3 regions of the Psychrobacillus sp. MER TA 171 genome follow, and region 2 is predicted to be linked to each of the others. Evidence: riboswitches for the same ligand, from Rfam matches in the RefSeq annotation. Region 2 holds a riboswitch; each other region holds the start of a gene.
What was found. A riboswitch is a leader RNA that binds a small molecule or an ion and turns the genes downstream of it on or off. The one in region 2 is predicted to bind lysine.
Positions count from the first base shown of each region.

Region 1: another riboswitch for lysine. It lies ahead of M3627_RS06845 (aspartate kinase); the one in region 2 lies ahead of M3627_RS11470 (transporter substrate-binding domain-containing protein).
Region 3: another riboswitch for lysine. It lies ahead of M3627_RS16530 (Na+/H+ antiporter NhaC family protein); the one in region 2 lies ahead of M3627_RS11470 (transporter substrate-binding domain-containing protein).

Region 1 covers NZ_JAMAWN010000005.1:81,444-85,675, reverse strand. The annotation lists gene M3627_RS06845 (aspartate kinase) at 387-1,604, opposite strand; lysine riboswitch at 1,808-1,985, opposite strand; gene uvrC (excinuclease ABC subunit UvrC) at 2,029-3,819, opposite strand; gene trxA (thioredoxin) at 3,872-4,186, opposite strand.
Region 2 covers NZ_JAMAWN010000010.1:130,091-134,322, forward strand. The annotation lists gene M3627_RS11460 (amino acid ABC transporter ATP-binding protein) at 1-419, opposite strand, end outside; gene M3627_RS11465 (amino acid ABC transporter permease) at 437-1,198, opposite strand; gene M3627_RS11470 (transporter substrate-binding domain-containing protein) at 1,304-2,140, opposite strand; lysine riboswitch at 2,268-2,450, opposite strand; gene M3627_RS11475 (M23 family metallopeptidase) at 2,586-3,563, opposite strand; gene safA (SafA/ExsA family spore coat assembly protein) at 3,859-4,232, opposite strand, start outside.
Region 3 covers NZ_JAMAWN010000022.1:45,348-49,579, reverse strand. The annotation lists gene M3627_RS16540 (bifunctional metallophosphatase/5'-nucleotidase) at 1-746, shown strand, start outside; gene yunB (sporulation protein YunB) at 789-1,559, shown strand; lysine riboswitch at 1,610-1,793, shown strand; gene M3627_RS16530 (Na+/H+ antiporter NhaC family protein) at 1,882-3,453, shown strand; gene lipA (lipoyl synthase) at 3,523-4,232, shown strand, end outside.

The DNA of each region.
Region 1 (4,232 bases), on a different contig from region 2:
ATTGGTTGATTTTGACTAACAATTCTTTTAATAGTGACTTTAAACATAAACAAAGGAACTTTCAAATGGCTATTAAGAACATAAATAGATTGTGAAATTGGGGTTGGTGACAGTTTTAAGCTTTGTTTATGCGAGTAAATTTATAAGCACTTATCCATGCATTAAAGCTGTTCCCATTAATTCATTGAAGCACCAGACGGCGATTCCTACGGGATGAGTGAGACAGATAAGCCATCACAACCACGCGCGATTGCTGTGGGTGGTGGCTTATCGCTTACCCCGAGGAAAGCGTCAGGCTGGGGCGAAAAATCAATTCTACTCTCTGATTTAAGATTTCTTAGTATCATAAATCAACCCTGCCCTTTAACATAGCCTATAATTATTACTTAATTTATAGCCAAATCAAATTCATCATGGAGTGCATTCGCTGCTTGAATCATATTGCCTTGAGGCACTACAACTGAAACCTTTATTTCTGAGGTACTAACCATTTTAACTGGTATGTTTTCCTTGCTTAATCGGTCGAACATTTGTGCAGCGACACCAGGATTAGATACCATCCCTGAACCTACAATAGATACCTTAGCTAAACCCACCTCAAAATCCGCAAAGGTAAAACCTAGATTCTGTTTCGTTTTCTCTAAAACGTGAATTGCTTCCGAAAGAGATTCTTTTTTTATAGAAAAGGAAACGGTAGGCTTCATTCCTTCGACAATCGACTGAACAATAATATCTACATCAATATGGTTATTGGCAAGGGTAGTAAATATGGAAGCGAGTGAACCATTAAAAGGCACTGTATACTCAATCGTTAAACGTACTATATCTGATTCAAAAGCTACCCCTCGTACTACTAAATTATTCTCCACATCTACTTCCTCCTTTAAAATGGTTCCTTCCGTTTCTTCATAGCTTGAACGTACTCGTAATGGAATCTTATAGTTTTTTGCGAATTCCACTGCTCTTGGGTGCAGCACTCCAGCTCCTAAATGAGCTAACTCCAGCATCTCATCATATTCTAGCTGTTCTAGTTTTCTTGCATGAGATACGTAGCGTGGATCTGACGTATAAACACCATCTACATCCGTATAAATATCACAAATGTCTGCTCCGATAGCTGCAGCTATGGCGACGGCTGTAGTGTCTGACCCTCCTCTCCCTAAAGTAGTAATCTCCCCTAATTCCGACATACCTTGAAAGCCGGCCACAATTACTACTCGATTAGCGATTAAATGCTCATTTATCTTCTGGCCATCCAATTGCTTAATTTTTGAATTTCTATGTACTTCATCCGTAACTATCCCTGCTTGCCAACCTGTTAAAGAGAGCGTCTCTACTCCAAGTGCATTTAACTGAATAGCTAGTAAGGACATAGTGACTTGTTCTCCTGTAGCAAGCAACATATCCATTTCTCTTTTTGTTGGATTGTTAGTGATTTTACTAGCCATTTCCGCTAAGTCATCTGTTGTTTTTCCCATTGCAGATACAACTACGACGATATCATGTCCTTTCTCCTTTTCTAGTTGTACCCTTTTTGCTACGTTACCAATTAACTCTATGGAGCCTACAGAGGTTCCACCAAATTTCATCACAATTTTACTCATTAACCTATCTCCCCTTTATCTCCTTGAGCGGACAACAAGAAAAGCGCAAGCGCCTATCCCTGCCCTGAGGGGCAAGGCTGCTTGCGCTAGACATCAACTTATCCACAGGTTCATAATCTTATAATTTCCTAAACAATAAAAAAAGCTTTCCACATATTTGCGGAAAGCTAACTCTTCTCATACACGGTCAACAATGATTGCCCATGTGAGATAGCCCTCCAGAATATATATATTCTGACAGTCCTGCATCTCTTAAATACAGAACCAACATAGGAAAGGAAAAGCTTTTCTATGTTTCGGCGAACAACCCTTTCTTAATCGGTCGTAGGATCTTTCATCCTCACGATTAGTACTCTTGCAATTCGCACCTCTACCTTCACTGTTTGAATAGTGAATATTAAATTGTTTTAAAGATAACATAAGATTATTCAGAAGACAATAAATTTTTCTGAAAATGAGCCATTAGATTATCGGCTAATTTACTAGGGAGTCCAGATTCTATTAGTTCTTCTCGTGATGCAGCTTGCATTCGTTTGAGGGAGCCAAAATGCTTAAGAAGCATTTTCTTCCGTTTTGGACCTATTCCTTCAATTCCATCTAACGAGGAGGCAATTGTATGTTTCCCTCTCTGTTGTCGATGGAAAGTAATTGCAAATCGATGGACCTCATCTTGAATTCTTTGAAGAAGATAGAATGCTTCACTTGTTCTTTTCATCGGGATAATCGCTAATGGGTCACCATATAACAAGGAGGATGTTTGATGTTTGGCATCTTTTGCTAGTCCTGCAATTGGAATATCTAAGCCAAGTTCATCCTCTATAATTTCTCTCGCTGCTTCTATTTGTCCTTTACCTCCATCAATAATGATTAAATCAGGTAGAGGCAATCTCTCTTTTAGCACACGAGTGTAACGTCTACGAACGACCTCACGCATCGCGCCATAGTCATCATGCTTTGCTGCAGTTTTCGTTTTATACTTCCGATAGTCTTTTTTGTATGCTCTGCCATCAACGAATACAACCATGGCAGAAACCGCATCGGTACCGTGAATATGAGAATTATCAAAGGCCTCAATTCTGCTTGGCATAGCAATTCCCATAAGACTACCTAGTTCTTCTAATGCCCCTACAGTTCGTTCCTCTTGTCGTTCAATCAAGTGGAACTTTTCTTTCAAAGCTATCGCAGCATTTTTTTGCGCTAAATCCACTAGGTTCTTTTTGGAACCCTTTTGAGGAATAATAACCTTCATTTCCAACAACTCAGAGGCTAACTCTAAATCAGTCGTATTAGGTACAAATATTTCCTTTGGTTTAATATGCTCTGGTTTGGAGTAGAACTGACCTAAAAAGGTAAGAAATTCTTCCTCCGGGTCACGGTAAATTGGGAAAAGAGAAACATCTCTTTCTATCAACTTTCCTTGACGTACAAAAAACACTTGGACACACATCCATCCCTTATCTACTGTGTATCCGAAAATATCACGATTTGTGAAATCATTCATCGTCATTTTTTGTTTTTCCATCACTTGATCAATATGTGCTATTTGATCGCGGTACTCTTTTGCACGTTCAAACTCCAGCTGTTCTGCTGCTGCATTCATTTTTTCAGTTAGCTCTTTCTTGACCGCTGCATGGCCACCGTTTAAAAAACTAGAGATTCCATGAATAATTTCGGTGTATGTTTCCTCTTCAATTTCTTTTACGCAAGGGGCAAGGCATTGTCCGATATGGTAATACAAGCAAACTTGGCTAGGTAGCTTTTGACACTTTCTTAATGGATATAATCTATCCAGTAATTTTTTTGTTTCATGAGCAGAATGAGAATTTGGATATGGTCCAAAATATTTACCCTTATCCTTTTTTACTTGTCTCGTAATGATGAGCTTAGGATTCTTTTCTGCAGTAATTTTTATATATGGATACGTTTTATCATCCTTAAGCATGACATTGTATTTTGGGTCATGCTTTTTAATGAGATGGAGTTCTAGAATTAGTGCCTCTAACTCGGATGATGTAACGATATATTCGAAGTCGACTATTTCTTGTACTAATCTTTGAGTTTTTCCGTCATGTGATCCCGTAAAATAAGATCGTACACGATTTTTTAATATCTTTGCTTTACCTACATATATAATGACGCCTTGTCGATCCTTCATCAAATAACAGCCTGGTTGATCTGGCAAAATTGCACACTTTTGTTGTATAAGTTCGTTCATCTCATCACCTGTTTAAAAAAACCGGGAACCATAGAGGACCCGGTTTTTATTATTATGCGTTTTTCTCAACGAATTGAACTAGTGCTTCTTTTGGTTGGAAACCAACCGCTTTATCTACTGGTTGACCATCCTTGAATAACACTAATGTTGGAATAGACATGATTCCAAATTGACTTGCAGTTGCTTGGTTCTCGTCAACGTCTACTTTTACGATTTTAACTTTATCGCTCATTTCAGCGTCCATTTCTTCTAAAACTGGAGCAATCATTTTACAAGGTCCGCACCATGTTGCCCAAAAATCTACTAATACTAATCCTTTTTCTACTTCTTGTGAGAAGGTTTGATCTGTTCCATGTACAATTGCCATAAATAATTCCTCCTTTAGTAACTCTAAACTGATTATAGCAGACAAA
Region 2 (4,232 bases):
AATTGCTTTGGCTTAGCATTGACGTAGCCATCCATGCCCACCACCTTTAAATATCTCATCGCAATTTTTTCGGCTTCTTCCTTTGAACGCTTTAATACCTTTACCTGTCCGACTGAACAGTTGCTTAATACATTATGATTATTAAACAAATTAAACTGCTGAAATACCATGCCAAGCTTTGTCCTATAGGAATTGATATCATGCTTATTGTCTAAAATATTATTTCCTTTATAAATAATTTGTCCTCCACTAGGCTTTTCCAATAAATTAACACATCGCAGAAGTGTTGACTTACCCGATCCTGAAGAGCCTATGATACATACAACCTCGCCTTTTTTTACAGAGAAATTTATATCTTTTAAAACTTCATGTGCTCCAAAGGATTTACTTAAATGCTGAATATCAATTACGTGTTCCATATTTGCTCCTCCTTTATTTACTTGTTTTCATAAGGACCTTTTGGCAGTACAGCCATTTGCATAGGCTGACCAATGACTGTGTAGTTTTCGGGTCCATCTAGTTTCTTTTCAAAATGTCGTAAGATTAATGTAACAGCAAACGTCATGATGAAGTATAAAATACAAGCTACAAAGAATGACTCAAAATATCTGAAGTTGTTTCCAGCTACAGACTTCGTTTGGAAATATAATTCCGTTACCCCTATCACATTTAAAACAGAGGTATCTTTAATATTAATGATGAATTGGTTGCCGGTTGCTGGAAGTATGTTACGGATAACCTGGGGTAACACAACATATAGCATCGTTTGTATATGATTCATCCCTATCGCTTGTGATGCCTCAAATTGTCCCTTATCAATTGAAATGACTCCCCCACGAACAATTTCAGCCATATATGCTCCCGTATTAATAGATACAATAAAAATTGCTGCTAGTAAACGATCCATGTCTAACCCAAAGGCCAGTGATGATCCATAAAAGATGACCATGGCTTGGACGATCATTGGTGTCCCTCGGAAGAATTCTATATAGATGGATAGAATAAGATTAACCAGCTTTAAAAAATATCTACTTACCCTCTTTTCAGGTAGTGGGATGGTCCTAATAACGCCTGCTAATAATCCAATGATTGCTCCTACAATAGTTCCTATAATAGAAATCAACAGGGTTACTCCTGCTCCACGCAAAAACATCGGCCAGTTATTGGTAATAATGGAGATAATCCATTCTAAACTCATTGTCTTCCTCCTTACACATTCTGTTGCCTTGAACATCCACTAACCAAGTGAAGTAAGTACTTTAAAAAATGAAACGGCTGCTTTTATTAGCAGCCGTTAGTATACTTATTCTGCAGCTGGTTGACTGGAAATAGCATTATCCATAATTTCTTGACGTTCTTCTTCTGAAATTCCTGCTAATATTTCATTTATTTTATCTGTTAAATCGCTACCTTTTTTCAATCCTACTGCAACAGCTGTTTCTTCTTCATCTGCAATAAATCCTTCTTCGAATTCAACCATGCTGAAGTTATCATTTGCAGAGGAAGCACTAATTCCTTCAGGACGTTCAGATACATAACCGTCGATCATGCCGGATTCCAGTGCTACACGCATTGCTGGAAAATTATCTGATGCAGGCTGTTTTTTTACACCTTTAATTTGATCTATCACTCCGTAGTGGGAAGTATTTAATTGGCCTGTAACTTTTGCTCCATTAAAGTCTTGAATGGAAGTGGCATCCTCAAATTTTCCGCCCTTTTTTACAACCATAACAAAGTTGGAAGTATAATAGTTTTCAGAGAAATCGATTGTTTTTTTACGCTCTGCTGTTGGTGACATTCCAGCAATAATTGCATCAATCTTACCCGAAGTTAAAGCTGGAACTAGACCGTCCCATTCGGTTTTAACAATTACCAGTTCTTTACCTAAGCCTTCTGCAATTTTTTTAGCAATTTCTACATCGTATCCACCAGCATACTCTGCGTTACCGTCCAATTTTACTCCACCGTTTTTGTCATCCATTTGAGTCCAGTTAAAGGGTGCATATCCTGCCTCTAGTCCTACTGTAAATGTATCTTGGGCAGATGCTGATCCAACGCTTCCCTCCTCTTTAGTTCCACAAGCAGCAAGCAATAAAAAAATGGATAGTAAAAATGTGAATGTAAATAGTCTCTTTTTCATCTCTAGTAATCTCCTTTTTTAAAGTTATTATATGTATGCAACCATACAAAAAGGACAACCGTACAAAAAAAGACTTGAGGTAGACTCAGGTCATAATGTATGGTTGCCCTAAATCCTCTACTTTTCCCAATGAGATAGCACACCATTATAAACCGGGACGTTTATAATGGACAGTCCTGCAATTCTTCACTGCAGACCCAGCATGTAATAATGAGTTTATTACAAGCTTCGGCGACATTTCCTTCTCCTTAGTATCTAAGCTTCTCAAGCTCCTCTAAGGACTGTTAAATATCGCGCCTCTACCTCACTTATAAAAGCGAGGTTATATTCAATTAGTTGTTCATAGTCTACAATAGAGATTTTCATCTGTCAACAAACATTCTATTGATTAATCAAAATATTACTATTTTTTAAACTTCATCATTCTAAATAGAAACGAACAATCTTATTTAAAAAATGAACCTATAATACGGGGAATAAATAAGAAAAAATCTGCTAAAGTAAATGTATTTTCCACTTTGTCAAAGACATCCATTTTCGACTTTTCGTTCGGTTTGTAGGTCGTTACTGTATCGCCTTGAATTGGCTCCACCCCATCATAGAAACTTATACGTATAGAATGGCAGTTCACATAATCAGACGAATCCATCACCTGAAAATGTATATGAGGCTCAGAGGAGTTTCCAGAATTTCCACAAAGGCCAATTGTTTGCCCCTGCTTCACCGCGTCTCCTTCTTTTACTACTATAGAATGTTGTTTGAAATGCGCAAGCAAGCTATATTCTCTATTTTCATGCTCCAAAATGACATAGTTTCCGGCTGGTTCTTTTTCATTCATTTCTCCGGGAATATTATCTACAATATCATTTATAACCTTTACTACCTTACCGTCTGCTGGCGCAACTACCTCTTTATCAAAAGCATTGTAACTTTCATTGAGTAATCTATTATCCTTATGCGTCTGACCATTCTTCATCTTCACTAAATCATATGCATAGCGCTGAGATTCATAAACGTAATGATAGTTAAGAAATTCATTCGTCCCACCCCAGAAAACAAACCATTCTTCTTTAATAGGCATTATATATTTATTTTTGGTGTAACGTTGATCGCTTTTGGGGAAGGTTACATAAGGTTTTAATACTATGCCCTGGATGTAGTTAGCCGTATCAAAGGTTACACTAACTATTCTCTCCTTATTGTTATCTAACCATAAATACTGAGTTGAATAACCAATCTCGGTATTTTTAATCATTTGGTAGCTTTCAACCTCCTGATTAAAGGTAATGGCTAAATCAACAAATTGGTCCAGTGATACTAGCTCTTTAAATTCTTTGACGCATTGGTTATAAATTTCTTCATGGTTTCCATATAGGAATACTTCTCCAAAATTTTTGGGCGATATAAATTTCTCTACATTCATGGATCTGTTTACCTCCAATTTATAACATTGTAAGTATTTATCATCTAATACGGAAAAAGATAACTAAGGTTTCACTTAATATCAAAAAGTAAAGGAAACGAGAGAGTAGACCGTTTTCTTTTTGCAGACTTTATTTAATTCTTTTTTGTTTTGTTGATATCGAAGGAAAAGTTTCACATGGAACATAAACAGAAATGAAAATAGCCTACATCTACACTTTGAAGGGCAGACATAGGCCGTAAGCTAAAAGAGTGGAAATGACAACACTTACGTCGTCATTCCCACCCTAAATCAATTATTTTTGTATAAACATTTGAGTCCAATAGTTTCCGTCTTTCACGTAACCTACCCCAATATGAGTATAGTTTTTGTTTAAGATATTGGCTCTATGTCCTTCACTATTCATCCAAGCTTTAACTACTGCTTTCGCAGTCGTTTGACCTTGTGCGATATTTTCTCCTGCTGATTTATAGCTAATTCCAAAATTCTTCATCATTGTAAATGGAGTTCCATAAACAGGACTTGTATGGCTAAAATATTTTTGATCGTGCATATCTTGTGATTTATATTGTGCCACTCTTCCTAGCTCCCAGTCATAGCTTAAAGGAGACAGGCCAGCATTTGCTCTTTCCACATTTACAAGTTTAATTACATCTTGTTCAATGTTAT
Region 3 (4,232 bases), on a different contig from region 2:
AAATGGTTGGGAATACATTGCAGGCCGCTACAGGGAAATTTGGGATGTATGTGGGCTATGTGAGTCTTGAATATGACCATTCCATGAAAAGAGTTGTTTCTAAACAGGCTGTTGTCTACCCTACAGACGAGTTGCCAGTCCCTCAAAATGCAGGACACACGATGGAAAATTGGGAGCGAATCGGTAAAGAAAAGCTATCTTATCCTGTTTTTACAAGCAATTCCTTGTTAAAAAAAGAGTGGTTCAATGGGTCTGAGTTAGCGAATTTCTTTGGAAAGGCATTGCTAGCATACACGAATGCAGATTGTGCCATGTTTCCTGCAGGAATTTTCTTAAAGGATTTACCGGAGGGACCTGTCACTGCTTGGGATCTACATCAATGCCTGCCTCACCCCATTAATCCATGTATCGTTACATTAAGTGGAGCTGAGCTGCTAGAGGTGATGGAGCTTTCAAAAAACGAAAAATGGCCAAATTTAGAAGTGAAGGGTCTCGGATTTCGTGGTAAGTATTTAGGGGCTATTTTATTTGAACAGGTTGAACAAGATATGCATGGGCAGCTTTTGATTAAAGGTGAGCCATTAACGCTACATCAAACGTACCGACTGGCGACGCTAGACATGTTTACTTTTGGATTTTTCTTTCCTTCCTTTAAGACCGCGAAGAAACAATATATTATGCCAGAAACTATTCGGGACGTTATAAAATGGTATGGAATAAAGGAAGAGCATAAATGTAGGGCATAATAGACCTCCTCGTTACATAAAAGTAATGAGGAGGTTTTTTCGTTGTTTTATCGCAAAAAGAAGAAGCGTTTCATATTTTTTAGCACTCAACGCAAATTAGCCATCTTTTTAACATGCTTTTTATTGTCAGTGGCTTGGGTATTCTATTATATAAATGCGCAACTAACTCCCACTTACTTACAATATGCTGAAGTGCAAACGAACAAGATTGCATCTATGGTAATAAGTAAGGCGATTAACTCGCGTACGGCAAATGTTCTAGATGTAAACGATATTATTGAAGAGGTTCCTTCGGATAGCAAAAATATGGTCACAACCAAATTCAATACAGAAATTATTAACCGAGTGCTATCTGATACAAATAGTTTAGTACAATCCCATTTAGAACAGGCTGAACAAGGGAATTTATCAAGTCTTCCTTACTTGGATGATATTGAGTATGATAAGCAAACAATGGAAGACCAAGGTGGAGTCGTATTTTTTGTTCCGATGGGGCAAGCAACGAATATACCTTTGATCGGGAACTTAGGTCCAAAAATACCTATTCGATTCCACGTGATCGGAAACGTTCAGTCAAATGTGGTGCCTACTATTACCGAGTTCGGTATTAATAATGCGTATGTAGAAATTAGTATCCACATTAAGGTGAATGTACAAATCATCGTCCCGCTTGCTAGTAAAATGAGTGTAGTGGAACAGAATATACCAGTAGCCATGGGTCTAGTTCAAGGGCAGGTTCCTCACATTTATACAGGTGGGGATGGGTCGGCTGCTCCATCGGTGGAGGTACCTATACCGTTACCGGAAGATTAAAAAAACTTCATTTTTCTTAAATTACTGTTAGAATAGATAAAAATGAATAATAAATAGGTAGAGGCCGCATTGCTTAATAGTATGTTACGGGAGGGTGACTCCAAGGATCGTAATAGAAAGGAAGTTTTGCCGAAACTAAGTATGTCTAGTCAAGGATGCTTAGTTGGGGTTATTTTGAACAAGAATAACACTGTCATGTATATGGGGACATATAGATGGGGAGCTACAAAAGTGAAACAAAGTGTTATAACTAAAATTTCATGTATAAGCCAACCTATAAAATACTATAGGTTGGCTTTTCTATTTTCAAGGAGGAACAGTTTTGGAGAATACAATTTTTTCGTTAGTGCCACCGCTATTGGCAATCATCATGGTTTTATTGACAAAAAGGGTCTTGTTATCGTTAGGAGCAGGTATTCTTTCTGCAGCCTTACTAGTAGAGGAATTTAGCCCTGTTGGATCTTTGTTAATGTTATGGAATTCCTTTAAAATCTCTTTTTGGGATGGGGGTTTAAATGTATATAACATATATATTTTATTGTTCATTCTCTTGTTAGGTGTAGTTACTGCTTTTGTCAGCCTGTCAGGAGGAAGCACAGCTTTCGCTAATTGGGCGATCAAGCGAATTAAAACGAAAAGAGGCTCTAAACTATTAACAGCCTTTTTAGGAATCATTATTTTTGTGGACGATTATTTTAATGCATTAGCAGTAGGGCAAATTGCAAGACCAATTACGGATTCGCATAAGGTTTCTCGTGCAAAGCTAGCCTATTTCATCGATTCTACATCAGCACCGATATGTGTAATCTCACCAGTTTCTAGCTGGGGAGCATTTTTGATAAGCCAGCTAGGTGTTATTTTCACAACACATGCTGTAACAGAATATACTCCGCTAGAAGCTTTTATCACAATGGCGCCTATGAACTTCTATGTAATAGCTACTTTGGCGATCGTATTCTTTACGGCTTGGACAGATTTTGATTTATTTGAGATGAAGAAGCATGAAAAGCGTGCGAAGGAAACAGGAGTATTATTTGATCCTAATAAAACTAATCCGGGAGATATGGATGGAGATTTTCCTGACAATCAGTATGGGAAAGTGATCGATTTATTACTTCCAATCATCTCTCTAGTAGTGGTGACGTTAGGGTTGATGTTCTGGACGGGCTATCAGTTGTCCGGAGGAAGTTTAGATATATTTGTCATCTTTGAAAATACAGATGTTCCTTTTTCATTATTTATAGCTGGATTGGTAGCAAGTATTTTAGCTTTCCTGTTATACGCTCGCCAATTCAAGGTTAACCCAAATGCTAACATGAGCTACGTGTGGAAGGCTTTACGTACAGGCATTCAATCTATGCTTCCTGCCATTTTGATTCTTGTATTCGCATGGGCATTATCTTACCTTATTACAGCCTTAGAAACAGGTGCATTCCTTGCAACGATTGTTACAGAAAATAATATCCCAGTAGGTATTATTCCAGTATTACTGTTTGTGCTGACTGCTTTTATGGCCTTTGCTACAGGTTCATCCTGGGGTTCGTTTGGTATCTTGCTTCCGATTGGTGCAAGCATTATTATGGCAATCGATCCTCAGCTATTGCTACCAGTATTAGCAGCAGTATTGGCAGGAGCAGTTTTCGGAGACCATTGTTCACCGATTTCGGACACTACGATCATGTCGGCTACGGGAGCTGGAGTTAATGTCATTGATCATGTGATGACACAGCTGCCTTATGCAATAACTAGTGCGATAATAGCTGCAATCGGATACTTAGTATTAGGATTGACAGGCTCTGTCATGATAGGATTAATAACAGTAGTAGGAATCCTCATTCTATTATTTGGGTTTTGGACCCTTAGTAATAAAAGTGGGAACAAGTATTCTATTTAGCTTTTTTAGAAGGTTGTTTGAATTCAAATAATATGGTACATTGACAACAGTGAAGTCAGATTATTTGAAATGGGGGATGGAATCGTGACATCATGTAAGCCACCAAAAGAACAACATGAGCGCAAGCCTGAATGGCTCAAAATAAAGCTAAATACGAATGAAGATTATAAAGGCTTAAAAAAATTAATGCGCGAAAACAATCTAAATACTGTGTGTGAAGAGGCAAGATGCCCTAATATTCATGAGTGCTGGGGATCTCGTCGTACTGCTACATTTATGATTCTTGGAGCAATTTGTACAAGAGCATGTCGCTTCTGTGCTGTAAAAACTGGCCTTCCAAATGAATTAGATTTAGCTGAGCCAGAACGTGTGGCAGATTCAGTTGTTATTATGAATCTTAAGCATGCGGTAGTGACGGCTGTAGCAAGGGATGACTTAAAAGATGGCGGCTCAGAGGTTTTTGCAGAAACGATCCGTGCAATTCGAAGAAAAAATCCTTTTACTACAATTGAAGTTCTTCCATCGGATATGGGGGGCATTGAGCAAAACATCCGTAACATTATGGATGCGAAGCCAGATATCCTGAATCATAATATTGAAACGGTACGTCGATTAACTCCTAGAGTTAGAGCACGTGCACAATATGACCGTTCTTTAGAATTATTAAAGCGTGCAAAGGAAATGCAACCAAGCATTCCTACAAAGTCTTCGTTAATGCTAGGTTTAGGGGAAACGTTTGAAGAAATCATTGAGGTTATGGATGATTTACGTGCAAATAA